2 regions of the Streptomyces sp. NPDC048434 genome follow, and region 2 is predicted to be linked to the other one. Evidence: riboswitches for the same ligand, from Rfam matches in the RefSeq annotation. Region 2 holds a riboswitch; the other holds the start of a gene.
What was found. A riboswitch is a leader RNA that binds a small molecule or an ion and turns the genes downstream of it on or off. The one in region 2 is predicted to bind S-adenosylmethionine.
Positions count from the first base shown of each region.

Region 1: another riboswitch for S-adenosylmethionine. It lies ahead of thrC (threonine synthase); the one in region 2 lies ahead of ACGFWI_RS35970 (aminotransferase class V-fold PLP-dependent enzyme).

Region 1 covers NZ_JBICXQ010000024.1:79,446-82,844, forward strand. The annotation lists gene thrC (threonine synthase) at 1-1,239, opposite strand, end outside; SAM riboswitch class I at 1,257-1,419, opposite strand; gene ACGFWI_RS26575 (glucosyl-3-phosphoglycerate synthase) at 1,590-2,552, shown strand; gene ACGFWI_RS26580 (hypothetical protein) at 2,836-3,399, shown strand, end outside.
Region 2 covers NZ_JBICXQ010000043.1:49,584-52,982, forward strand. The annotation lists gene ACGFWI_RS35965 (Lrp/AsnC ligand binding domain-containing protein) at 1-244, shown strand, start outside; gene ACGFWI_RS35970 (aminotransferase class V-fold PLP-dependent enzyme) at 718-2,088, opposite strand; SAM riboswitch class IV at 2,258-2,375, opposite strand; gene trpD (anthranilate phosphoribosyltransferase) at 2,467-3,399, opposite strand, start outside.

The sequences.
Region 1 (3,399 bases), on a different contig from region 2:
GATCGTCGCCGTGGGTCCGGAGGTCGGGGCGACCGCGTCCAGTGTCTTGAGGCCGTCACCGGTGTTCAGGACGACGGTGGTCAGGGAGGGGTCGAGCAGACCGGCCTCGACGAGCTTCTTGGTCACGCCGACGGTCACCCCGCCCGCGGTCTCCGCGAAGATGCCTTCCGTCCTGGCCAGCAGCTTGATCGCGTCCACGACCTGCTCGTCGTTGACGTCCTCGACGGCGCCGCCCGTACGGCGGGCGATGTCGAGCACATACGGGCCGTCGGCCGGGTTGCCGATCGCCAGCGACTTGGCGATGGTCTTCGGCTTCTGCGGGCGCACGACGTCATGCCCGGCCTTGAAGGCCGTGGACACCGGCGAGCAGCCCTCCGCCTGGGCGCCGAAGATCTTGTACGGCTTGTCCTCGACCAGGCCGAGGGCGATCAGCTCCTTGAGACCCTTGTCGATCTTCGTGAGCTGCGAGCCGGACGCGATCGGGATGACGATCTGGTCCGGGAGCTGCCAGCCCAGCTGCTCGCAGATCTCGTACGCGAGGGTCTTGGAGCCCTCGCCGTAGTACGGGCGCAGATTGACGTTGACGAAGCCCCAGCCCTCGCCCAGCGGATCGCCGATGAGCTCCGAGCAGAAGCGGTTGACGTCGTCGTAGTTGCCCTCGATGCCGACCAGGTCACCGCCGTAGACCGCGGCCATGACGACCTTGCCGGCCTCCAGGTCGTGCGGGATGAACACGCAGGACTCGAAACCGGCGCGGCGGGCCGCGGCGCCGACCGCACCGGCGAGGTTGCCGGTGGAGGAGCAGGAGAGCGTGGTGAAGCCGAACGCGCGGGCGGCCTCGACGGCGATCGCCACGACGCGGTCCTTGAAGGAGTGCGTCGGGTTGCCGGAGTCGTCCTTGACGTACAGACCGCCGGTGACGCCCAGCTCGGCGGCGAGCCGGTCGGCCTTGACGAGCTTGGTGAAGCCGGGGTTCAGGTTGGGCTTGTCGGCCACGTCGGCGGGGACGGGCAGCAGCGGGGCGTAGCGCCAGATGTTGTCCGGACCGGCCTCGATCTGCTTCCGCAGGCCCTCGGGGTCGCCGCTCGGCAGGTCGTACGCGACTTCGAGCGGCCCGAAACATTCCTGGCACGCGAAGATCGGGCCGAGCGGGAAGCGCTGGCCGCACTCGCGGCAGGACAGCGCGGCGGCGGGGCCCAGAGCGACGGTGGGGGTGTTTTCGGTGACTTGCACAGCCATGGAGGCGAGGCCCTTTCTCCTCATCTTCCTCGCGACGAATCTCGCCACGAGACGGATTTGGCACCTTCCCAAGCCGGGAGCCTCGCGCACGCGGGACATTTCAGCGTCCTGGCGGCAAGACCGGCTGGAGGGTTGCCGGGGCTTCAACGGGCCGTATCCCTCTGCCCCTCTGGATGAGCGGTATGGCGCTGGGCCGAAACCCAGGCGTTTGTGGCGCGGACCCCGACATGCGACGGCCATCCGCGTTGTTCAAGACTGTAACCGAAGGCCGTGACTGTTGAGATAGTCGTCCGAACCGCGAGATGGATCACACAGGCCGCCGATCCGGCGGCGACCGAGGAGTCGTAGACGTGCTGGAAGAGGTGGAGGGCTGGCTGAGCAGCCGCTCCTGGTCCGCCGCGGACCGCCCGCTGGGGCAGCTGCTGGAGGCGAAGCGCCAGACGGGCCGCACGGTCAGCGTGGTGCTGCCCGCGCTCGACGAGGAGGCCACCGTCGGGGCGATCGTGTCGGTGATCCGCGCCGAGCTGATGACCGACACCGTCCCGCTCGTCGACGAGCTGGTGGTGCTGGACTCCGGCTCCACCGACCGCACCGCCGAGGTCGCGGCGGCGGCCGGCGCCCGGGTCGTCCACCGCGACAGCGTCCTGCCGCGGCTGCCCGCCCTCCCCGGCAAGGGCGAGGTGCTGTGGCGCTCCCTGCTGGTCACCACCGGCGACATCGTCTGCTTCATCGACGCCGACCTGCGCGAATTCTCCGCCGGCTTCGTCTCCGGGACCGTCGGCCCGCTGCTCACGGATCCGGACATCCAGTTCGTGAAGGCGATGTACGACCGCCCCCTGGAGACCGGCGCCGAGGGCGCCGGGGCCGGCCAGGGCGGCCGGGTGACGGAGCTGGTCGCCCGTCCGCTGCTGAATCTGCACTGGCCGCAGCTGGCCGGCTTCGTCCAGCCCCTGGGCGGCGAGTACGCGGCCCGCCGCTCCCTCCTGGAGCGGCTGCCGTTCCCGGTCGGCTACGGCGTCGAGCTCGGCCTGCTCGTCGACGCCCTGCACACTGTCGGCCTCGACGCCCTCGCCCAGGTGGACGTCGGCGTACGCAAACACCGCCACCAGGACGGCCAGGCCCTGGGCCGGATGGCCGCCGCGATCTACCGGACCGCGCAACTGCGCCTGACCCGCGGCCACTTGGTGCGCCCCCGGCTCACCCAGTTCGACCGCGGCGAGCAGGGCTTCGTCCCGCGCACCACGGAGGTCGACACCGAGGAGCGCCCCCCGATGGCCGAAATCCCGGAGTACGCGGAGCGGCGCGCGGCCTGAAGACCCGCGGCCTCTTCCACGGACGGCAGGTGAACCCGCTCCGCGGGCCTGCCGTCGGCCACGCACCATCGCCCGCGCACACAGGCAGCCGCACCGGACGTGACGCCCAGTCCTGCCGCAATCCGCACGCCCGCACCGCCCCCCTGGTCGAGCCGGGCAGGCCACGGGCGACATCCCCCGAACTTCCCGGAGGGGAAGCCATATTCAGTTACTGACGGGTAGTCGGAGCGGGTAGGGTGACGGCGTTCTTGATCTTGCTTTGTGACCAGGGGGAAGTCTTTTCATGCGTATCTCTACGGGGCAGATCCTCACCGCCGTGGCGGCAGTGGGCGTGCTGGCCACCGCGACGCCCGCTCAGGCACAGTCGGGCGACTCGGCGCAGCAGCTCGTGACCAAGGCTGCCGCCGCCCCGTCCGCGGGCACCAAGGGTGCGGCGGCGGGCCTGCGCAAGCTGTACGACGAGCGCTTCACCGTCAAGCCCAACAACGCGCACTACCCGGGGCTCAAGGTGAGCCCGGACAAGGCGATGAAGTCGCTGAAGCACTGCTTCAACTGCACGTTCCCCGTCAAGGGGGCGCCCAAGAAGTTCCCGAAGGAGAACCAGCGGATCAACCTTGAGGCCTGCGCAGTCTTCTTCGCCTGCAAGGACGCTCCGGTGCGCTACCACGGCATCGGCTCCATGAGGAACGCCTGGTACTTCACCGCGGAGAAGGGCCACTTCGACGGCAAGGGCTCGAAGGTCTACTTCAACTTCTACACGGACTCCAAGGGCTACCTGGAGCTCCACGTCGAGGGCTACGTCACCCATCCGAGCGTGCCCGACTCGCTCAACAAGCGCTTCGCCGTC
Region 2 (3,399 bases):
CCAGATCCCGGAGATTGCCGCGAAGATCGCCGCGCTGGAAGGTGTCAGCGAGGTCTACTCGGTCACCGGAGCCCACGATCTGATCGCGATGGTGCGGGTCGCCGCCCACGACGACCTCGCCGACGTCATCCCGGGCCGGATCAGCAAGGTGCCCGGCGTCGCCGCCACGGAGACGCACATCGCGTTCCGTACGTACTCCCAGCACGACCTTGAGGCGGCGTTCGCGATCGGCCTCGACGCGTAGCCCTTTCTTTCCCACGTTTTCGCTGCGCTTTGCCTTGCGCACCACGTTGTCGGCCTTGCTCGCCGTTGCGCCTCTCCGCTGCGCTTTGCCTTGCGCCCCACGTTGTCGGCCTTGCTCGCCGTTGCGCCTCTCCGCTGCGCTTTGCCTTGCGCCCCACGTTGTCGGCCTTGCTCGCCGTTGCGCCTGCGGCGGGCTGGGGTCGCTGCGCGGGGCTGTCGGGTGCGGTGCCGCTCCTCCGGACTTCGTCCTGCGGCGCGTCCCCTCCCGTTGAGGGGTGGAAAAGGCTGGTGGGGGTGCCGGTAGGTGGTCCAGTGCGCCTTGCGTCTCGCCCGTGAACCGGCGGGCCGAACGCCCGCCCCCACCCACGTTTCACCCATCCACTCACCGTACCCACAGCCCCGCGCAGCGGACCCGGCCCGCCGCCAGGCGCAACGGCGGACAACCACTACGGCGAGAGAGCCGACAACGTGGGATCAGACGGCGGGCACACAACGCCCGTCCTCCGTGCGGTAGTTCCAGCGCGCACCGTCCGCCACCAGTTCCTTGACCGCCCGGACGAACCGCTCGACGTGCTCGTCGGGCGTCCCGGCACCGAAGCTGACCCGGATGGCGTTCAGCGACCGCTCACCGGGCGCCGCCTCCGGGGCCCCGCACTCCCCCGGCTCCTGCGGCTCGCTGCCCAGCAGGGTCCGTACGAGCGGGTGCGCGCAGAACAGGCCGTCGCGGACGCCGATGCCGTACTCCGCCGACAGCGCCGCCGCGAAGTGCGAGCTGTTCCAGCCCTCGACGACGAAGGAGAGGACGCCCACCCGCGCCGCGTCCTCGCCGAAGAGCGAGAGCACGTTCACCTCGGGCACCTCGGCCAGCCCTTCCCGCACCCGGGCGATCAGCTCCTGCTCACGGGCGACCAGGCCCTCGAATCCGGCCTCGGTCAGCGCCCGGCAGGCCGAGGCGATCGCATAGGCGCCGATGACGTTCGGCGAACCGGCCTCGTGCCGCGCGGCGGTGGTGTGCCACTCGACGTCCACGCCGCCGTCCGTCCGCCGGGAGACCTTGCGGCTGGCGCCGCCGCCGGCCAGATACGGTTCGGCGTCCTGCAGCCAGTCCGCGCGGCCGGCCAACACACCGGCGCCGAACGGCGCGTACAGCTTGTGCCCGGAGAAGGCGATCCAGTCGACGTCCAGGTCCGCGATGTCCACGGGGTGGTGCGGGGCGAGCTGCGCCGCGTCCAGCACGATCCGCGCGCCGTGCGCATGTGCGGCGGTCGCCAGCTCCCGCACCGGCCACAGCTCACCGGTCACATTCGACGCACCGGTCACACAGACCAGCGCCGGGCCGTAGGGCTCCCGCTCGGCCAGCGCCTTCTCCAGGGTGTCCACCGCCTGCTGCGGGGTGCGCGGCGCGTTGAGGTAGGTCACCGCGACATCCGCGCGCTGCTCCCACGGCAGGAGCGAGGCGTGATGCTCGGTCTCGAAGACAAACACCCGGGTGCCCTGCGGGAGTACGGCGGCGAGCAGGTTCAGCGAGTCGGTGGTGGAGCGGGTGAAGACCACCTGGTCCTCGGACCCGCAGCCCAGGAACTCCGCGATCGTCCGGCGGCTGTTCTCGAAGAGGTCGGTGGACAGCTGCGAGAGGTACCCGGCGCCGCGGTGCACACTGCCGTAGTACGGGGCGTAGGCCGCCACGTCGTCCCAGACCCGCTGCAGCGCGGGCGCGCTGGCGGCGTAGTCCAGCGCGGCGTAGTCGACCTCGCCGCCGGTCACGAGCGGAACGAGGACGTCCCGGCCGAGAACCGGCAGCGGGGCACACACGGAGCGGTCGGCGGCAACGGCGGAAACAGACATGGCGAACTCCCGTAAGAGGTAAGCGAATTCGCTGCGGGCGGGGCGCAGGAGCGCACGGCACGGCGCCGCAGCGGAAAAGGAAAAGAGGTGCGGAAAAGGGGCCGTCGAGCCCTATCGCATTCGCTGATTCACGGAAGTTCTCCCTCGGGGACCAGGATCCCTGGCGAGGGATCCGCGCTTGCCGCAGACCTCGCTGCCTGCGGCCTGGTCATCACCCGGGGCACCCCGCCACGGAAGGAGGGTTGCCGGACAGCGGGCCGGGGCCTGCATCGCTGTCACTCGTGACCTGCGCAGAATCATGCCACACCGGCAACATCGCGCAAGCCCCGGTCCGTATACCGGACCGGGGCTTGCGTCACACTCTGCGTCACCGCGCGCTCATGTGTTGCTGGCGGCCACCCAGCGCTCCAGCGCCTGAAGCGCCGCACCCGAGTCGATCGCGGCGGCGGCCCTGTCGATACCGGCCCGGATCTGTTCCGCCAGTGGGGCGTCGGTCGGCTCCAGCGCGACCAGCGCCGCCGCGGAGTTCAGCAGCACCGCATCGCGCACCGGACCGGTCTCCCCGTCCAGCAGCCGGCGGGCCACCTCCGCGTTGTACGACGCGTCCGCGCCGCGCAGCGCCTCCACCGGCACCAGCGGGATCCCCACGTCCCGCGGGTCGAAGGCCTCCTCGCGCACCGTGCCGTCCCGGACGATCCAGACCCGGGAGGTCGCGGTCGTGGTCAGCTCGTCCAGGCCGTCGTCGCCCCGGAAGACCAGCGCCGACGAGCCGCGCTCGGCGAGCACCCCGGCCAGGATCGGCGCCATCCGGGCGTCGGCGACTCCGGTCGCCTGGGCGCCGACCCTCGCGGGGTTGGTCAGCGGGCCCAGCGCATTGAACGTCGTACGGATGCCGAGCTGGCCCCGGGCGTTGGCGACATGCCGCAGCGAGGGGTGGAACATCACCGCGAAGCAGAAGGTGATGCCCGCTTCCTGGGCGACCTCGGTGACCCGCTGCGGGGTGAGGTCGAGATTGACGCCGAGCTTCTCCAGCACGTCGGAGGAGCCGCTGTCCGAGGACGCGGCGCGGTTGCCGTGCTTGACGACCTTGGCGCCGGTGCCGGCCACCACGATCGAGGACATCGTGGAGATGTTGACGGTCTTGGCGCCGTCGCCGCCGGTGCCGACGATGTCCACGCTCGGCCCGGGCACCTCGATCAGCCGGGCGTGCGCATACATCGTGCGCACCAGTCCGGAGATCTCCGCGACGGTCTCGCCCTTGGCCCGCAGCGCCACCGCGAAGCCGGCGATCTGGGCGTCGGTGGCCTCGCC